4 regions of the Pseudomonas sp. NPDC077451 genome follow, and region 1 is predicted to be linked to each of the others. Evidence: riboswitches for the same ligand, from Rfam matches in the RefSeq annotation. Region 1 holds a riboswitch; each other region holds the start of a gene.

Evidence for each region. Region 1 has a riboswitch for cobalamin ahead of cobW (cobalamin biosynthesis protein CobW). Riboswitches for the same ligand answer to the same signal wherever they lie in the genome.
Region 2: linked by a shared signal. The riboswitch ahead of ACIGHL_RS11290 (TonB-dependent receptor) and the one ahead of cobW (cobalamin biosynthesis protein CobW) in region 1 are both predicted to bind cobalamin.
Region 3: linked by a shared signal. The riboswitch ahead of btuB (TonB-dependent vitamin B12 receptor) and the one ahead of cobW (cobalamin biosynthesis protein CobW) in region 1 are both predicted to bind cobalamin.
Region 4: linked by a shared signal. The riboswitch ahead of ACIGHL_RS06990 (hypothetical protein) and the one ahead of cobW (cobalamin biosynthesis protein CobW) in region 1 are both predicted to bind cobalamin.

What each region holds. Positions count from the first base shown of each region.
Region 1 is NZ_JBITVX010000006.1:269,574-274,353, forward strand. It holds gene hrpB (ATP-dependent helicase HrpB) at 1-313, shown strand, start outside; gene cobM (precorrin-4 C(11)-methyltransferase) at 324-1,079, opposite strand; gene ACIGHL_RS12595 (cobalamin biosynthesis protein) at 1,092-1,553, opposite strand; cobalamin riboswitch at 1,667-1,885, shown strand; gene cobW (cobalamin biosynthesis protein CobW) at 1,981-3,036, shown strand; gene cobN (cobaltochelatase subunit CobN) at 3,043-4,780, shown strand, end outside.
Region 2 is NZ_JBITVX010000005.1:301,884-306,663, forward strand. It holds gene ACIGHL_RS11275 (polyprenyl synthetase family protein) at 1-548, shown strand, start outside; gene dxs (1-deoxy-D-xylulose-5-phosphate synthase) at 678-2,579, shown strand; cobalamin riboswitch at 2,839-3,051, shown strand; gene ACIGHL_RS11285 (hypothetical protein) at 3,007-3,132, shown strand; gene ACIGHL_RS11290 (TonB-dependent receptor) at 3,135-4,780, shown strand, end outside.
Region 3 is NZ_JBITVX010000001.1:449,659-454,438, reverse strand. It holds gene ACIGHL_RS02125 (hypothetical protein) at 1-259, opposite strand, end outside; gene btuB (TonB-dependent vitamin B12 receptor) at 295-2,202, opposite strand; cobalamin riboswitch at 2,280-2,496, opposite strand; gene ACIGHL_RS02115 (metallophosphoesterase family protein) at 2,656-3,459, shown strand; gene nhaD (sodium:proton antiporter NhaD) at 3,508-4,773, opposite strand.
Region 4 is NZ_JBITVX010000003.1:86,016-90,795, reverse strand. It holds gene ACIGHL_RS07005 (leucine-rich repeat-containing protein kinase family protein) at 1-958, shown strand, start outside; gene ACIGHL_RS07000 (3-phosphoshikimate 1-carboxyvinyltransferase) at 1,006-1,455, shown strand; gene ACIGHL_RS06995 (cobaltochelatase subunit CobN) at 2,100-2,378, opposite strand; gene ACIGHL_RS06990 (hypothetical protein) at 2,479-2,766, opposite strand; cobalamin riboswitch at 2,856-2,988, opposite strand; gene ACIGHL_RS06985 (DUF2970 domain-containing protein) at 3,148-3,366, shown strand; gene ACIGHL_RS06980 (nitrite/sulfite reductase) at 3,733-4,780, shown strand, end outside.

The sequences.
Region 1 (4,780 bases):
CGCCATTGCTGTGCCATCCGGTTCGCGGGTGCGGCTCGACTACAACGAATCACCGCCGGTGCTGGCGGTGCGCTTGCAGGAACTGTTCGGTTTGGCCGACACGCCGCGCATCGCTGGCGGGCGGCAAGTGGTGAAGCTGCATCTGCTGTCACCCGCGCGCCGGCCGGTGCAAGTGACCCAGGATCTGGCCAGCTTTTGGGCCAACACCTACATCGAGGTGAAGAAGGACCTGAAAGGCCGATATCCCAAACATTACTGGCCCGACGACCCCTTGATCGCCGAGCCGACTGCGCGGGTCAAACCACGGAAGTAGCCCGCAGGACTCAGTCTTTCGGCGCCCGATAAAGGTGCCTAGTGTCGACGTTGTACAGCGCCGAATCGGCAAACGCCTCGGCCGTCAGCACCCGGCCGACAAGGATCAAGGCGGTACGGCGAAAGCCTTTCTCGCTGACCTTCGCCTCGATGTCCGCCAGCGTGCCCATGACCCAATCCTGATCGGGCCAGCTGGCGCGGTGCACCACGGCAATGGGGCAGTCAGTGCCGTAGTGCGGTTTCAGCTCGGCCACGATGCGCGACAGATGCTGCACGCCAAGGTGTATCGCCATGGTCGCGCCATGTCGGGCCAGATCGTGCAGCTGCTCACCGGGTGGCATGTCTGATTTGGTGGCGTAGCGGGTCATGATCACTGTCTGGGAAACCTGCGGCAGTGTCAGCTCGACGTCCAGCAGTGCGGCGCAGGCAGCCGTCGCGGTGACGCCCGGAACGATCTGGAAGGCGATGCCGAGCCGGCGCAGATGACGGATCTGCTCGCCAATGGCGCCGTACAGTGACGGATCGCCCGAGTGCACCCGTGCCACGTCCTGGCCCTTGGCATCGGCCTGTTGGATCAGCTCAACGATTTCGTCCAGATGCAGCTCGGCGGTGTTGATCACCTGCTCGGCACTATGGCCTTCGAGCACTGCGGCAGGGACCAGCGAGCCGGCGTAGAGAATGACCGGGCAGCTGCGCACCAGACGCAGCCCTTTGACGGTGATAAGTTCCGGGTCACCAGGGCCGGCGCCAATGAAATAGACGGTCATGCAAACTCCAGATCAAGGAAGACGGGTGATAGCCAAGGCGCAGGTCGCATTGGCGGAGCGCAGCTTTCGGCACAGCAATCGGGTTTTCTGATTACCCATGATTTCGGCCTGTGCCAGGGCGCTGGCCTCGGCAAGCCCAGCGCTGCCGGTCAGGGCCTTGCTGCGCAGCGAATGCTCGCTGACCGCCGCATCATAGGGGGCAAGCTGCGTGGCAGACAGCAAGGCAAGGGGCAGCCTCAGGTGCGCGGCCAGCGCATGCAGGCCCGGTTCGTTCGCTTTGATCTCGCTGCTGGCCAGGCAGTCGAGCGCGGCTATCGTCAATCCTTGATCCCGCAAGGCGCGATGCAGAAGCGCTTCGAGCTCGACCCTGCTGCAACCCTTGCGGCACCCCAGCCCCGCGACGAGCAGCGCCCCATCCGGTAGGGGACGAGGCTCGGGAACAGATGAATCGTCAGTAGCGGTCGGGATGGGCATGGCGCTCGTATGGGATGGACCGCAGCGAGCACGGTCATGGGCAAAAGGGCCGCAAGAACATCACGCGCCTTGCTGAGCGTCAACCGGGCGATTGACCCGCCCCCGGCCTCTGCGTAGCCTTCACGCGTCGAGGTTCTCTGGCGATGCCAGAGCTAAGAGGGAACACGGAAAGCCGTGGCTGCCCCCGCAACTGTAAGCGACTTGACCCTTGGGTGTGCTTTGTCGAGCACACCAGCCACTGCGCATGGCGCGGGAAGGCGAGGGATATTGGCAGACGCACCACGCGTCGCCCGGTCGTGAGCCAGGAGACCTGCCTCGCCACACATTTACAACCGGGCGGGGTGCTCCGGTGGTGCTTGTTGGCGCTTGTCGCCACGTAAGTGTCCGCCTGCCTGCTCATCTTTTTTCCGATGCTTGCAGGGCTACGATGAAAACCCTTTCCAAACTTCCCGTCACCATCGTTACCGGCTTTCTCGGCGCCGGCAAAACCACCTTGCTGCGCCACATGCTGGCCAATGCCGAAGGGCGACGTATTGCCGTGATCGTCAACGAATTCGGCGAGCTTGGCATCGATGGCGAGATCCTCAAGCAGTGCTCCATCGGTTGCAGTGAGGAAGAGGCCAACGGCCGGGTTTTCGAACTGGCCAACGGCTGCCTCTGCTGCACCGTTCAGGAAGAATTCTTCCCGGTGATGCGCGAGCTGGTGGCGCGTCGTGGCGATCTCGACCATATCCTCATCGAAACCTCTGGCCTGGCACTGCCCAAGCCGCTGGTCCAGGCCTTCAACTGGCCGGAGATCCGTAACGCCTGCACGGTCGATGCGGTGATTACCGTGGTCGACAGCCCGGCAGTGGCTGCCGGCACCTTTGCCGCCTTCCCGGATCAGGTCGATGCGCAACGCAAGCTCGATCCCAATCTCGATCACGAATCGCCCCTGCATGAATTGTTCGCCGATCAGCTGGCCAGCGCCGATCTGGTCATTCTCAACAAGGCCGACCTGTTGAGCCCTGACGCGCTGGCGGCCGTTCGTGGCGAAGTGGCCGAGGAGCTTCCCGAAGGAGTCAAGGTCATCGAGGCGCACGGCGGCGAGCTGCCGTTGAACGTGCTGCTGGGTCTCGATTGCGAAACCGAACTGCACATCGATGGGCGCAAGACTCATCACGATCTCGAAGGCCATGAAGAACACGATCATGAAGCCTTCGACTCGTTCGCGGTCGAGCTGCCGGAGGTGCCTGAAGACAAGCTGATGCAAGTATTGAAGAGCGCCGTGATCAAGCACGGAATCCTGCGCATCAAGGGCTTTGCCGCGGTTCCGGGCAAGCCCATGCGCCTGCTGTTGCAGGGCGTCGGGCAACGGTTCGACAAGCACTTCGATCGTCCCTGGCAGGCCGGTGAGGCCCGTGTCAGTCGGCTGATCATCATCGGCCAGTCACTCGACCCATCGGCGATAGATGCCGAACTGAACGCTGCATTGGCGGGCTGACCGGTCGTGCATCTGCTGCGCACCCAGCCCGGCCAGCAATTGCCGGCCGACAGCATCGCCGACCTGGGCCAGACGCCTGGGGAAATCGTCGTGCTGTGCACGGGGGATTCGCACCTGTCACTGCTTGCCGAGGTCGCTGGCCAGCTGCCCGAGAACTATCCCAGCCTGCGGCTGGCGAGCCCGGCGCAGTTGGGCAACAACGCGTCGATCGACTTTTATGTCGAGCAGGTGTTGCAGCACGCCAAGGTCATCCTGATTTCCGTGCACGGTGGCGTCAGTTACTGGCGCTACGGGATCGAGCGGCTGGTGGAGCTGGGCCAGCGCGGCGCTACCGTCATCATGGTCCCGGGCGATGACTGTGCCGATCCCGAACTGAGCGAGCTCGGCAATGTGCCGACCGAGGATAGCCACCGGCTGTGGCAGTTCCTGCGCCAGGGCGGTGTCGACAACGCGCGGCAGTTCTATCACTGCATCGCCAGCCGCTGGTTGGGCCGTGACTACCCCTGGCATGAGCCTGAGGCGCTGGCTCGGGTGGCGATCTATCACCCGCATCATCCATCCGCGACGCTGGCTGACTGGCAGCGCGACTGGCGCGCGGATGCACCGGTGGTTGGCCTGATCTTCTATCGCACCCAGGTGCAGGCGGCGAACACCGGCTTTATCGATACCTTCTGCGAGAGGCTGACGGCCCAAGGGCTTAACCCCTTGCCCATCGCAGTTGCGAGCCTGAAGGAGGCGGCTTGTCTGACGCAGGTCGAAACCTGGCTGGAGCAGAGCGGCGCCGCGGTGATCATCAATACCACGGGCTTCGCCCAGTCCAGCCCGGATGCGCCAAACCTGCGGCCGTTTCGGCTGGACGTGCCGGTGCTGCAGGCCATCTGCGCGCTGGACAATCATGAACAGTGGCAGGCCAATGCCCAGGGTCTGGGCTCGCGTGACCTGGCGATGCATGTCGTGTTGCCGGAGCTGGACGGCCGGCTGATCACCCGACCCATCAGCTTCAAGGGCCTGGCGTGGCGCAGCGAGCGCAGCCAGAGCGACGTGATCTGCTACCAGCCGCATCTGCCGGGCATGGACCACGTGGCAGAGCTGGCCTGGCGCTGGACCCGGCTGGCGCGACTGTCGAACAGTGACAAGCGCGTCGCCCTTATCCTGGCCAACTACCCCACACGAGATGGCCGCATCGGCAACGGTGTAGGGCTGGATACCCCGGCCGCTGCGCTGAACATTCTCCGTGCGCTGCAGGCGCAGGGGTATCCGGTTGCCGATCTGCCTGACAGCGGCACCGCGCTGATCCATGAGCTGCTCGGTGGCGTCACCAACGACCTCGATAACCTCGACCTGCGGCCTTGTGCCCAGAGCCTGGCCCTGGAGGAGTACCGAGCGTTCTTCGATCAGCTACCGGCTGCCAACCAGCAGGCGGTGATCGAACGCTGGGGCACGCCAGAGCAGGACCCGATGTTTCGTGCCGGCCGGCTGATGATCGCCGGGCTGCGTTTCGGTTCGACCTTTGTCGGCATACAACCGGCGCGCGGTTATCAGCTCGACGCGGCCGCCATGTACCACGACCCCGATCTGGTGCCACCGCACGGCTACCTCGCGTTCTATGGCTGGCTGCGTACGCGCTACGCCGCCGACGCGGTGATCCACGTCGGCAAGCACGGCAACCTCGAGTGGCTACCGGGCAAGAGCGTAGGCCTCTCCGACTGCTGCTGGCCGGACGTGGTGCTCGGCCCGCTGCCGA
Region 2 (4,780 bases), on a different contig from region 1:
ATGGCCTGCAGAGCTTCGCGTTTGAAGCTCTTGCGCGCGACCCGCTCAACCCAACCGACCCATCCCTGCGCCTGGACATGCTAGCCAGCCTCGCACGTGCCGCGGGCCCGGCCGGCATGGTCGGCGGCCAGGCAATCGATCTGGGATCGGTGGGACTGAAGCTCGACCGCAACGCTCTGGAGTTGATGCACCGGCACAAGACCGGCGCGCTGATCGAAGTCAGCGTACGTCTCGGCGCCCTCGCCAGTGGCCGTGCCGATGAGCAGAAACTGGCGGCATTGCAGCAGTACGCTCAAGCGGTGGGCCTGGCGTTCCAGGTACAAGACGACATCCTCGATGTGGAAAGCGACACCGCTACGCTGGGCAAACACCAGGGTGCCGATATCGCACGTGACAAGCCCACCTACCCGTCGCTGCTCGGCATGGACAGCGCCAAGACCTATGCGCTGGAGCTGCGTGACCTGGCGCTCGAGGCCGTCGCCCCGTTCGGGCCCAGCGCCGAGCCGCTGCGCCAGTTGGCCTGCTTCATCGTGGAACGCCGCAGTTGACCGGCGAACCGCCACTGCTCGGCGCTGCGTCTGTTCGGCATAACGGCGACCGTTGATGCTTGAGACGTTCTTATCGTTGTAACCATCGGGTAAACTGCGGCTCTTTTTTCAGCCAAAATGATTCGCCCGATGCCCAAGACGTTTCATGAGATTCCTCGGGTCCGCCCTGCGACGCCCGTTCTAGATCGCGCGGCCACGCCCGAGCAGCTGCGCCGGCTAGGCGAAGCGGAACTCGAAGAACTCGCCAACGAACTGCGTCAGGACCTCCTCTACAGCGTAGGCCGGACCGGCGGGCACTTCGGTGCTGGCCTTGGCGTGATCGAGCTGACCATCGCCCTGCATTACGTCTATGACACTCCGAAAGACCGCCTGGTCTGGGATGTCGGTCATCAGGCCTATCCGCACAAAATTCTCACCGGGCGCCGCGAGCGCATGGACAGCCTGCGCCAGAAGGACGGCCTCGCCGCCTTCCCACGCCGTAGCGAGAGCGAGTACGACACCTTTGGCGTCGGCCACTCCAGCACCTCGATCAGCGCCGCACTGGGCATGGCCATCGCCGCCCGCATGCAGGGCAAGAAGCGCAAGTCCATCGCGGTCATCGGCGACGGCGCGCTCACGGCAGGCATGGCCTTCGAAGCACTGAACCATGCGCCGGAAGTCGGTGCGGACATGCTCGTAGTGCTCAACGACAATGACATGTCGATCTCGCGCAATGTCGGCGGACTGTCCAACTACCTGGCCAAGATCCTTTCCAGCCGCACCTATTCGAGCATGCGCGAAGGCAGCAAAAAGGTCCTCTCGCGCCTGCCCGGTGCCTGGGAAATCGCCCGCCGCACCGAGGAGTACGCCAAGGGCATGCTGGTCCCAGGCACGCTGTTCGAAGAACTCGGCTGGAACTACATCGGCCCGATCGACGGCCATGATCTGCCGACGCTGATCGGCACCCTGCGCAACATGCGCGACCTCTCCGGCCCACAGTTTCTGCATGTGGTCACCAAAAAGGGCAAAGGCTTCGCTCCGGCGGAAGTCGACCCGATCACCTGGCACGCGATCAGCAAGCTTGACCCCATCGGCGGCCCGGTCAAGCCGAAGAAACCCAGCGGCCCGAAGTATTCCAACGTGTTCGGCCAATGGCTGTGCGATATGGCTGCGGTAGACCCACGCCTGATGGGTATCACCCCGGCGATGAAGGAAGGCTCGGATCTGATCGATTTCAGCGAGCGTTATCCGGACCGCTATTTCGACGTCGCGATTGCCGAGCAGCATGCGGTTACGCTGGCTGCAGGCATGGCCTGCGAAGGTGCCAAGCCGGTCGTGGCGATCTATTCGACCTTCCTGCAACGCGCCTACGATCAACTGATCCATGACGTCGCGGTGCAGAACCTCGATGTGCTCTTCGCGATCGACCGCGCCGGGCTGGTCGGCGAAGACGGCCCGACCCATGCGGGCAGTTTCGACCTGGCCTATTTGCGCTGCATCCCCGGCATGCTGGTAATGACACCGAGCGACGAGAACGAGATGCGCCGGATGCTCACCACTGGCTACCACTTCCAAGGTCCCGCCGCGGTGCGTTATCCACGCGGCACCGGCCCGAACGCAATGATCGAACCGGGCCTCGAACCGCTTGAAATCGGCAAGGGCGTGGTGCGTCGCGAGGGTACGCAGGTCGCGCTGCTGGTGTTTGGCGTGCAACTACCGGACGCCATGCAGGTTGCCGAAACCCTGAACGCAACAGTCGTAGACATGCGTTTCGTCAAACCCCTGGATGAGGCATTGGTGCGCCAGATAGCCGACAGCCACGCGCTGTTGGTGACCATCGAGGAGAACAGCATCATGGGCGGTGCCGGCAGTGCGGTCGGAGAGTTCCTCGCCGCGCAAAACCTGAGCACACCGCTCCTTCAACTGGGCCTGCCTGACTACTACGTCGAACATGCCAAACCCAGCGAGATGATCAGGGAGTGCGGACTGGACGCCGCCGGTATCGAGGCGGCAGTCAAAGCGCGACTGGCAAGGCTGCACACTCAGCCGTAGGATCCAGCGCCGCCATGGGCAACAGCGAGGCGGTCTGGGTATATGGGAGTCGAATTTCCATACCTCGATCTTCGCTGGGTCCGGGGATGGATGAAACATCATCCACACGACGCTGCCGAAGCTGGGCCGGGCGGATCAATCCCTCCCGGGCCGAGAGCGTCCTAAGCCCCCAACCGATCAGCTCTGTTTACCGCGGCCTTGCACTGAGGCGCGTCGCTCATTCGCTTGTCTTTCCCCAGCCCAGGCCGTAAGGTTCGCGCGATTTCCTATCCGCCCAGGTGTGCACGACCGCCAGGTCCGCATTAAACGGGAAGCCGGTGCGCTCGAAGAGCAAGGCCGGCGCTGCCCCCGCAACGGTAATCGACCGTGATCCAAGGATCACCGCCCGCTCAACCGCCACTGTGCCCAGCACGGGAAGGCGAGCGCGGTGCGCGTCGAAAGCCCGGAGACCGGCCTGGCGGATTCGACTGGTGTTGCGGAGGGCAGCACCGTCAAGCGCGGCTGCGTGCCCTTGCGCTTGTTCCTGCCCTTCTCAAAAGCGCTGAACTTTTGAGGATGTTCGACTTGAAGCCGTCTCGTACCATGCTTGCGCTGGCCCTGATACCGGGCGCTGCTGCCGCCCTGGAACCTTATCAGGCTCCACCAATGGTCATCACCCGAGCGACCGCTCTGGAACGGCCCGCCCCTGCCAGCACCCGCGTGATAGATAGGGATGAAATCGAGCGGAGTGCAGCCAGTAGCCTGATAGAGGTGCTGAACGGGAAAGCTGGTATTCAGATCCGCGACACGCTGGGCGACGGCAATCATGCCTCCATCAGCCTGCGTGGTTTCGGTGATAACGCAGTCAACAACGTGCTGGTTATGGTCGATGGCAGAAGGCTGAACAATCCCAGCTTGAGCGGTCCGGATCTGAACAGCGTGCCGCTCGCTAACATCGAGCGAATCGAGATCTTGCGCGGTGCTGGAACCGTCCTATATGGCGACCAAGCGGTAGGAGGGGTGATCAATATCATCACTCGTCGCCCGACTGGCAACGAAGCCTATGTCGAAACGACCCAGGGCAGTCACGATCTGGAGGCCTACCGGGGACATGTGTCGCAAGAGCTCGGAGGCGGTTTTTCAGCCTTTGCTAGCGGCGAGACAAGGAACGCTGACAACTATCGTGACCACAACAACGCCAGCTACCGCGATGTGTTCGGCCGTCTCCGGTATGAACATGCCAACGGCTGGTTGCTGTACGAGTATCAGAATGTAGACGACGAGCTTCTATACCCGCGCAGCCTCACCATCGTGCAGCGCCGTGCTGATCGCAAGGCCAGCACCTCGAACGAGTGGAACAACAGCAAAACCGACGTGCATCGCGTTGCTGGCGAACAGGCGTTTGGCCGCCACTGGACAGGCAACCTGGATTACACCATCAGAGACAGCGACGGGAATGGACTGATTTCCGGCAGCCCGTTCACCGAAGGCACCAGGGTGGAAACCATCAGCCCCCGCATCACCGCCAACTGGGACAGCGCGGCCGGCCGCAGTGAATGGTTGTTGGGGTTTGACCACCTGAGAGCTGATTACCAGGCGGCGTATAGGCTCTATCCTTCGCTCAGCAGTCTCGCTGAACAAACGCAGCGGGACTGGTATACACAACTCAGCCAGCCACTGACCGATCGCGTCACGCTCAGCCTTGGTTATCGCATCAGTGAAGCCGTCGACCAACACAACGGCCGCAAGCGCAGTGACAACGAAGACAGCTCAAGCATTGCGCTGGGCTGGCAGGTGACTGAGCAGACTCAAGTATTCGTCAAGCGCGAAGAGGTTCTGCGCTGGGCCAACGTCAACGAAAACGCGCTCGTCGAGCCTGGAATCGAATTCCTCAAACCGCAGACGGGCGAGTCATGGGAAGCTGGTGCCACATGGCAGGACGACATCCAGCTGTATCAGGCCAGCCTCTACCGGATCAACCTGGAGGACGAGCTGCTCTACGCGCCTTATGCATTGGGCGGCTGGGGCGCGAATGTGAACCTGGACCGGACTCGCCGCGAAGGACTGCTGCTAGAGGCTGAGCGCGAGTTGTCCGATCGACTCCGCGTCGGTGGTCAGTACAGCTTCACCGACTCAGAACTGAGGGCCGGCGCCAACAAGGGCAACGAGGTTCCCTGGGTATCGCGCCACAGCGCTGCCCTGCATCTTGACTACCAGATCAT
Region 3 (4,780 bases), on a different contig from region 1:
CCAGCATCCAGTACGCCGGTGACATGCAGTAGCTGCTCACGCCCTGCCATTCGATGGCGGCGAAATCCAGCAGCGACGCCTCGACGAACAAAGCCGGAAACACCCAGCGCGGCGACAACAGCACGCCCGCGAGGAAGAACACCGCCCAAGAGGCGCTTGGCAGGTTGACCGAAGCGAAGTGCTGGCCACGGGTCATGGCCATCAGTGCGACCAACGCAATACCGACAGCCAGTTGGGCTCCAGGGGACAATTTGATCATCGGTGTTCTCCTTGGGGCGAAGCGCCGAAGCGCGATTAAAGTGCCTGGTAGCGAACCGTGAAATGGATCGCGCGGCCGGGCTGTTCGTAGGTCTGGGCGGTTTCGTAATCGCGGTCGAACAGGTTGCTCAGTTTTGCCTGCAGTCGCCAGGCATCATCGAGACGGTATTCGCCACGCAGATCGACCAGGGCATAGCCGGGCAAGCGCTCGGCTTCGGTGTTGCTGGATTTGTCGAAACGCTCGCTTGCGGCGTACAGCGTCGTGCCGACAGCAAAGCGCCCAATGGCACGGTCCAGGTCGACATTCAGCGTCCGTTTGGCGCGACGCGGCAGCAAATGCCCGTGATTGGCCTTGCTGCGATCCTGCGGGTCGAGGAAGGTCACCGAGCTGACGACATCCCAGCCCAGCAGCTCGGTGCCGACAACGCCTTCGATCCCGCGAATACGCGCCACGTCGACGTTCTGGGGCTGCATGGGACTGCTTCCCGTCCAGACAATCAGATCCTCAATCTGGTTTTCGAACGCGTTGAGGCTCCACTCGCCCCATTGCTGTTCACCCTTCAGGCCCAGCTCATAGCTTTGCGACTCTTCCGGCAGCAGGTCAGGATTGCCAGCCGTGAAGCCGGTGTCTGGTGCATAGAGATCATTGAAAGTGGGCGCCTTGAAAGCCGTGCCGTATGACGCGCTCAGCATCAGGTTGTCGCGCAGGTCATAGCTCCAGCCGAGATTGCCGGTGTCATGGTTCCCGAACTGCTCGTTGTCATCGCGACGCAGGCCAGCCAACAAGCCGTGGCGGCCGAAGCGGCCCTGATACTGCAGGTAGGCGCCCTTGTTATCGCGGGCGTCCACTGCATAGTCGTCCGTGACGTCGATGCGGTCTTGCTGGTAATCAAAACCCAGGGTGAGCAACTGGTCGTCGGCCACACTGAAGTCGTTCTGCCAATTGAAAGAATCACGCTTGGTGTCAAAGCGAGAATAGAAACGACCGTCGCGGAAGTTGTCAGTGTTGTCTTCGCTGTGACCGGCCTGCAGCGTCACCAACCACGGTTCGAGCGGCTTGAATCGTGCCCGGCCACCGATGACTTGCTGGCTTCCGTCGCTATAGGCGAAGCGACCTGTCGCACCTGAGGTAGACCGAGAGTCGTAGTCACTGTGGGTGTCGACGTGCAGCCAACTGCCGTCCAGCTCCAATCCATTGTCGAAGCGATATCCACCTCGCAAGGCACCGGACAGCTCGCGATAGCCGTCCGCATCGGGTTCGTAGGAGCGTGGTGCTGACGGCCGATAGGCCCTTGAATTGATACCGTCGGTTGACGCGCTCGCCACGCCGAGATTGAACCATCCGGCACCCTGGCTACCGGATATGCCAGCGGTACCGTCGAAGCTGGAGCGGCTGCCCGCGCCAGCGGAAAAATAGGGCTTGAACCCTTCGCCCTCTCCACGCCGCGTGAAGATCTGCATGACGCCGCCTACCGCTTCCGAACCGTACAGGCTGGAACGAGGGCCGCGGACCAGTTCAATACGCTCGATTTGCTCGACCGGAATGTTCTCCAGCGATGCACCGCCTGATGTGGCCGAACCGATTTTCACCCCATCGACCAAAACCAGCAGATGCTGGCTGCTGGTGCCACGTACATAGACGGCCGAAGTCTTGCCACGGCCGCCGTTGGCGGCCACATTGACGCCCGCGAGGCCGCGCAGCAGCTCGGAAACGCTCTGCGCCTGGCTGCGTACAATCTGTTCGCGAGTAATGACGCTGGTGGAAGCAATACGGCTGAGCGCCTGCTCGGTGCGCGTGGCTGTAACCACCTGGTCGTTGAGGTTCAGCGGTTGGACCGGCTGAGCATGGGAAAGCGAAACATAGCCAAGCAGCAGGCACGCCGCTGAGGTGTTGAGGGTCTTGCAGATCAAGTCCAGGTCTCCGTCGTGCCCGCCGCACGACATCAGTCGATAAGGGCAGACGGAGAATGCGAAAGGAGCGCAGGTGCAAGCAGCCGCACCCCGATCAGCGCCCGCCGCCCTGCCGTGGAATGCGACAGGCCGGTCTCCGGGCTTGCGAGCGGATGCCTTGCATCCCGGAACCGCGGCCTTCCCATGCCTGTGGCACAGTGGCTGTGAGCGGTGTCCTGTCTCGCCTACCGTTGCGGGGGCAGCGCCGGAATCTTCATCGAATGAACCGGCTTCCCTGTTTCACCCATTGGCTTTTAGCCAGGGGGCACCTGAAGCAGCGCGGAGGTTAGTCCAAGGCCCTGCACAGCGCAACCGAAAGCGATCAGGGCCAACGCCGCAACACGTTTCGATACCGCTGCCTGCGATTTACCGGAACGCCGGGCGCCGAATGGCTTCGAATGCAACAATGCCACCCGTCACGCACACCAGACGAGAAGACGCCCACCCATGACCAGCATCGTGCAGATTTCCGACACCCACTTCGGCACCGAAGAGGCCGCCGTCGTGCAAGCCATGGAAGACCACGTGCGCGAGCATGGCGCGGATCTGCTGATCTTTTCCGGCGACATCACGCAGCGCGCCAAGGCCGGACAGTTCGCCGACGCCCAGGCCTTCGTCCAGCGCTTGCATGGTCACGGCATCCCGGAAACACTGGTGATTCCGGGTAACCATGACATCCCGCTGTACAACGTCTTTGCTCGCTTCCTCATGCCTTACCGCAACTACCGTCGCCACTTCGGTGAGGATTTGGAGCCAACCTTCGAGAATGACGAGGTGTTGGTGATGGGTCTCAACACTACCCACCCGCGACGGCACAAGGATGGGCTGGTGACGGACGAGCAAGTGCAGGCCGTGACGCGGCGGCTCAAGCAGAGCGATCCGAACAAAGTGCGTATTGTCGTGGCGCACCAGCCTTTCGGCGCGATGGTGCTGAGCGATCTGAGCAATCTGCAGCACAACGCCGATGCTGCGCTGCACCGCTGGGCCGATGAAGGATTGGACCTGGTTATGGGCGGGCACATTCACCTGCCCTATGTATTGCCGTTGTCCAAGCAGTACACCGCGTTGTCACGGGAGATCTGGATGGTTCAGGCCGGAACCACCCTGTCATCACGAGTCCGTGGTACATCGCCGAACTCGTTCAATCGCATGAAGCTGCACCCTGGCGCCGACAAGAAGGTCTGCGTCGAACGCTGGGACCTGCTCGATGATCAATTCGTGCTCGGCTCGCACTTCAACCTGCACTGGTAAGCGCGGCAGCTCACCCAACGGCTATGAGCGACCGCGCCCAAGCGCGACTCAGCCCAGCGAGCCCGCCACTACCAGGCCGGTCAGATAGACGCCAGCGAAGCCAAGATTGAATGCGATGAACAGATACAGGCTGTACTTGAGATAGCTACCGAAGGTCAGCCCCGGCACCTTACTCATGGCCACAATGCCCGCCGCGGACCCGATGACCAGCAGCGAACCGCCCACGCCGACTGCATAGGTCAGTACCATCCACTCGGCAATCCCCATCTCGAGCCCGGACTTCAGCAGTGCAGCGGTCAGGGGTACGTTGTCGATCGCAGCAGACAAGATGCCCATCAGGTAGTTGGCCACCACTGCAGGCACCTGATCGTAGATTTGCACCAACCCATCGAGCACATTGATTTCCTTGAGCATGCCGACCAACAGCAGGATGCCGAGGAAGAACAGCAGGGTCTCGAATTCGACTTGGCGCACGTATTCCAGAATCGGATCGGTTTCAATGTCATCGCTGAAGAAGCGCGCCACCAGAAACATAATCGACAAGCCGGTCAGGAAGGTCAGCACGGGCGGTATCTGGAAGAAGAAGTTACCAGCGATGGTGCACAAAATGGTGCCAAGGAAAATCAGTGCGATGGCAATATCAACCCGGCGGACATCGGTGCGATGGCTTTCCACCACCACCTGACCGTTCATGCCCAGCGAGAGCATCGCCGCCAGCAGCATCACCGCCAGGAACGCCGGAAGCGCCAACAGCAGCAGTTGCAGAATCTGTACTTTCCCGGCAAGGAAGATCATCAAGGTGGTTACGTCACCAGTGATCAGCGCCACGCCACCCGAGTTCACCGCAAACACGACCAGCGCCGCGTATTTGATCGTCTTTTCGGCGCTGAGCTTGAGCGACATGATCAGCGTGATCGATACCAGCGTGGCGGTAATGTTGTCCGCCAACGAGGAAAACACGAAGCAGAACGTCGCGGTCAGGAACAGCAGCTGCCGTTCGCTGATTTGTTTTGGCAGGACCAGATAGATCAGGTTTTCAATCAACCCTTTCTTGTTCAGATAGGCAACGAAGGTCATCGCGGCGACGAGGAATATCCACAGCCCGGCGATTTCGGCAATGTTCTCGTTGAGGCTTTCCAGAACCAGATCGCGCTCGGCGCCTTCTGGGGAAAAAATGAACAGCAACATCCAAGCAAAGGTTCCAAAGAACAGCGTGACCTTGGCTTTGTTGATGTGGGTGATTTCTTCAAGAACGACACCGAGCAGAGCGGCCACGGCAAGGCCGATCAGCACATACTGAAGTATTTCAGGCATGGGGCAC
Region 4 (4,780 bases), on a different contig from region 1:
GCAGAAGCTGATGCTCGCCGGCAACCAGCTAGCCGCATTGCCCGAATCGCTTGCTCGCTGCCGCCAGTTGGAATTGCTGCGCATCGCCGCCAATCACTTGCCAGCATTGCCGCAGTGGCTGTTGTCTATGCCGCGTCTCAGTTGGCTGGCGTTCGCCGGCAACCCGTTCAGCGATGCATTGGAATCGCAGACCTTGGCGCAGCATCCGCTGCCACCGGTCGACCGCAGGCAGATCACGTTCGGCGACGTGCTTGGCCAGGGCGCATCGGGCGTCGTTCATCGTGCTGACTGGCAAGCGCCCGGCCAGCCGAGCCGTGCCATGGCAGCCAAACTGTTCAAAGGCAGCCTGACCAGCGATGGGCTGCCTCACAGCGAGATGGCGGCCTGTATTGCCGCGGGCGAACATCCCAACCTGATCGGCATTGCCGGACCACTGGCCGAGCACACCGATGCGCTACCGGGCTTGCTGATGGAGCTCATCGATCCTTCTTACCGGGTGCTCGCCGATCCGCCATCATTAGCCAGTTGCACCCGTGACTGCTACGCACCCGGGCAGCGGTTCTCCGCCGAACAGCTGCTGCGGATCGCGACAGGTGCAGCTTCTGCAACCAGCCACCTCCACACGCGCGGCATCCTGCATGGCGACCTCTACGCACATAACCTGCTGGTCGATTCGCGCGGCCAAGCGCTGCTCAGCGATTTCGGCGCCGCCTCGTTCTTCGATCCGGAAACCACTGCGGGTCAGGCGCTAAGGCGTATTGAAGCGCGTGCGTTCGGCTGTTTGCTCGAGGAATTACTGGACCGCTGCGATGCATACGGTCAGGACGAGCGCTTGACGACCCTCGCCACCCTGCAGGGTCAATGCATGCAGGAAAACCCCAGCCACCGCCCCGATTTCGACCAGCTGGTCGAGCAGTTGCAGCAAATAACAGCGCAACAGAGCGTTTCGGCCGGGTAGTTGCATAAGCCATCGTCCCTCTCGCTTCCCGACGGCAACCTGACGCTATGCTCGCTCCAGAATCAAAACCCGATGAAGCATCTGAATGCTACGCCAGCACCCAGGAAACCGTCACGCTCGACCAGGACCCGTTCGTGGTCGGACTCAAGCAACGGCTTCCTGAAGAGCTGCGCGAGACGTTCACACCGCAGCAACTGGATGCTTTACGCAATGCCTTCGCCACCCGCTCGTGGGCCAGGCACAAGCTTGATCTGCGCAGTACTTTTAGCCTGTGGAGCAACCAGTACTATTTCGTGTTGGTTGGCGGGCGAAACAAGCGCAGCCTGAGCCGAGCCCAACGGAGCCTGTCGCTAGCGGCCAAAGCCGGAGCGATCACGGCGTTTCTGTTCTTCTCGGTACTGATCGGCCTGGTCGCGCTCTATCTGGTCAAGTCGGCACTCGGAATCAATCTGCTGCCGAACTATTCGCTGGGGCTGTGGGATTGGTTCAAAGGATGACCGATAGCAGGCCTGCAGATGAAGAGTCTGCAACGATCTCCGCAGCAGCCAACTGAACAATTGATTGTCGAACACGCTACGCAACTCCCCTCGGCCGAGGCCCACGACCACGCCAGATGCCAAGCCCCAATAGCAGCAGAACGATCAGCGCAGCCAGCTAAAGGTATCGGCTGGCGCTTTGATCACCTTGGGTTTCAGCTTGATCTGGCGCGGCTGGTGGCGTGTCCGTCGCCTCCGGCTGAATCTCGCTGATACTGCTCGGTGCGTTCGTTTGCGGCACCGCGCGCAGTGCCGAATCGAGCCGAGCCTGCAGTGCGTCGCGCAATGGGTCAGATAGCTTCGGCAACAGCCACTCGAACCGGCCGGGTATGCCCACTTCCCGGCAAGCCGTGCTCAGCAACCAGGGCTGCGAACTGCTCGGCCAGCGCGTGATGGGTCGCCTCGCCGGCCTTCCAAAAGCCCTTCTGAATCGCCACCAGCATGATTGCGAGCATGTTGCTTTTGACATGGACGTTGGCGCCCTTCTCGAGAAAGGCATCGACTCCAAGCGCGTGTACGCATTCGAGCACTGCAAGCTGATCAGCATAGAGATCGCGAAACAAACCGGAGGTGGTGAACATCAGCTCGCGTCGCTCGCGCCCGGTTTAAAGCAGGTATCGCTTGATGCCTTCGACGATGCCCCGGCTGTTCCACACAGGCTCTACGCCAAGCAGGGCCAGTCCGAAGGCGATCATGGCGCGTTCATCACGGACGGTATCGGATGCCCAGAGAATGACGGCCTCGCGTCCGCCCTGCTCCATTGGCCGCTGTCGCGCACAGTTGGCCAGCTCGCTACCGATACTCCAGCGGATGCGACTCGGGATCAGGCTACTGTCGAGCGCATGGAAATTGCGCCCGGTCGGTAACGCCTCCGGCGTACGGATCGGATGGTTGCAAATACCATGCGGTCATTGGTGCGGCTCATCGCCACCAACGCCTGGTCGCTGTGCATGATGAAGCGCTCGCCCGTGCTGTATCGCTCGATCAACGGTTGCAAATGGTCGACTTCCGTCCCGAATACGCCCACCACGAGCAAGCGCCTTCCACTGGCAACCATTGGACGATCGCGGCGTCGTCCAGCTCTGCCAGTTGCTCCGGAGTCCGGGCGCTAACGGTACGCTCAGGGAATCGTTGCTTTAGCAAAGCGGCAGCTGAAGCGAACTCGGCAGCGCTGTATTGGGAAATGATCGCGTTGATCTGACTGGCACTGACCGGCGCCACTTGCGTCAGTAACAGAAGCGCTAGTGCCACGCAGCGAAAGGCGAAAGACATGCCCATTTCATCCGGGTGCAGTGGGCAACAGATAAGGCGCCTAGCCAAACCGGCACAGCGACAAAACTGAGGACGTCGCCCACCGCGACAGTTCCTGGGAAGTACGGGCTGGTATCGGGTTCGGTCGAATCGACTCTACCGTTGCGGGGGCAGCATCAGCTTGCATTGATTTCCCATTTAACCCGGACCATGATCCGGGCACCACGCACTTCAATTGTTCAACCGCTGGGCGGCCGAGGCGCGAACCTTAGGCGCCGACCTAGGCAAGCTCAAGCAACAACAAGCGTGACGACCCGTTGACGTCGCTGGACATCACATTGATCTCTCCAGAATCAGGATTGCTGACTAGACTTCAAGGCAGTCAGCCTCACGGAGACACTTATGGACGACGATAGGCAACCCAAATCGCTCACGCTACGGCAGATGCTTCAAAGTATGCTGGCCGGCGCTTTGGGCGTGCAGAGCGGGAAGAATCGGGTGCGGGACTTCAGCCACGGTAAACCCAGCCATTTCATTCTGCTCGGGGTCGGCTTCACCGTAGCGTTCGTCCTGGTGATTCTGGGGGTCGTCAAGCTGGTGCTCTATCTAGTCGGCGTTTGACCCGGTTATGTAGAGGCCGCCAGGCTATTGGTGGCTAACCCAGAACACTGCTGTCGCCACCGCGAGCAGGATCAGAAAGAAGATCGCGGCGGCATCTGCGCAGCTGTCATTATCATGGCGTTTCAAATGCTCTGACACAGGGGCGTACCTTGTTGTTGAGGATCGCATTGATTGCAGTTAAGACCATGCAAACGGAGCGCTCAAGGCCGGCGATTGAAATGTCTGAAAAGCAGCGTTTCGTTCTAAACATATTCCCAAACATCACTTTTGCGCATAAACGCTAGCTGGTATCGTGCCGGCCTCCCATCAACGGGTGCGCGGCCGTGCGCGCAGAAGCTGTAGACAGCCTGAAAAAACAGGACATTTATGTACGTATACGACCAGTATGACCAACACATCATCGAGGATCGCGTGCGTCAGTTCCGTGACCAGATTCGCCGCTATCTCGCCGGTGAACTGACTGACGCAGAATTGTTGCCTCTTCGCCTGCAGAACGGTCTGTACATCCAGCGCTATGCGCCGATGCTGCGCATTGCTGTGCCTTATGGGCTGTTGTCGTCTACTCAGATCCGCAAGCTGGCCGACATCACCCGTCGGTACGATAAGGGCTATGCCCACATCAGTACCCGTACCAACGTGCAGCTCAACTGGCCCGAGCTGGAGGATGTCCCTGACATTCTCGCCGAACTGGCAACCGTGCAGATGCACGCCATCCAGACCAGCGGCAACTGCATCCGCAATACCACCACCGACCAGTTCGCCGGCGTGGCCAAAGACGAGCTAGTCGACCCCCGCCCCTGGTGCGAGATCATTCGTCAGTGGTCGACTTTCCATCCAGAATTCGCATTCCTGCCACGCAAGTTCAAGATTGCGGTAAACGGCGCTGCAAGTGACCGTGCAGCCATTGAGGTCCATGACATCGGGCTCGAAGCGGTCAACAACGAGGCAGGCGAGCTGGGCTTCCGCGTATCCGTGGGTGGCGGTCTTGGCCGTACGCCGATCGTGGGCAGCTTTATCAATGAGTTCCTGCCATGGCAGCACCTGTTGACCTATCTCGATGCGATTCTGCGTGTGTATAACCGCTATGGTCGTCGTGATAACAAGTTCAAGGCGCGCATCAAGATTCTGGTCAAGGCCCTAACGCCTGAAGTGTTTGCCGAGCGTGTAGAGGCCGAGTGGTCGTATTTGAAAGACGGCGCGAATACTTTGACCGAAGCCGAAGTCGAGCGGGTCAGCAAATTCTTCGTCGACCCGGAGTACAAGTCTCTTGAAGATCAGATCGCTGTGCTCGCCCAGCTTGATGCCGAGCACCCAGGCTTCGCTCGCTGGCGTGAGCGCAACGTTGTCGCTCACAAGAAACCCGGTTACGCAGCGGTCACGTTGTCGCTGAAAAGCACTGGCGTAGCGCCAGGTG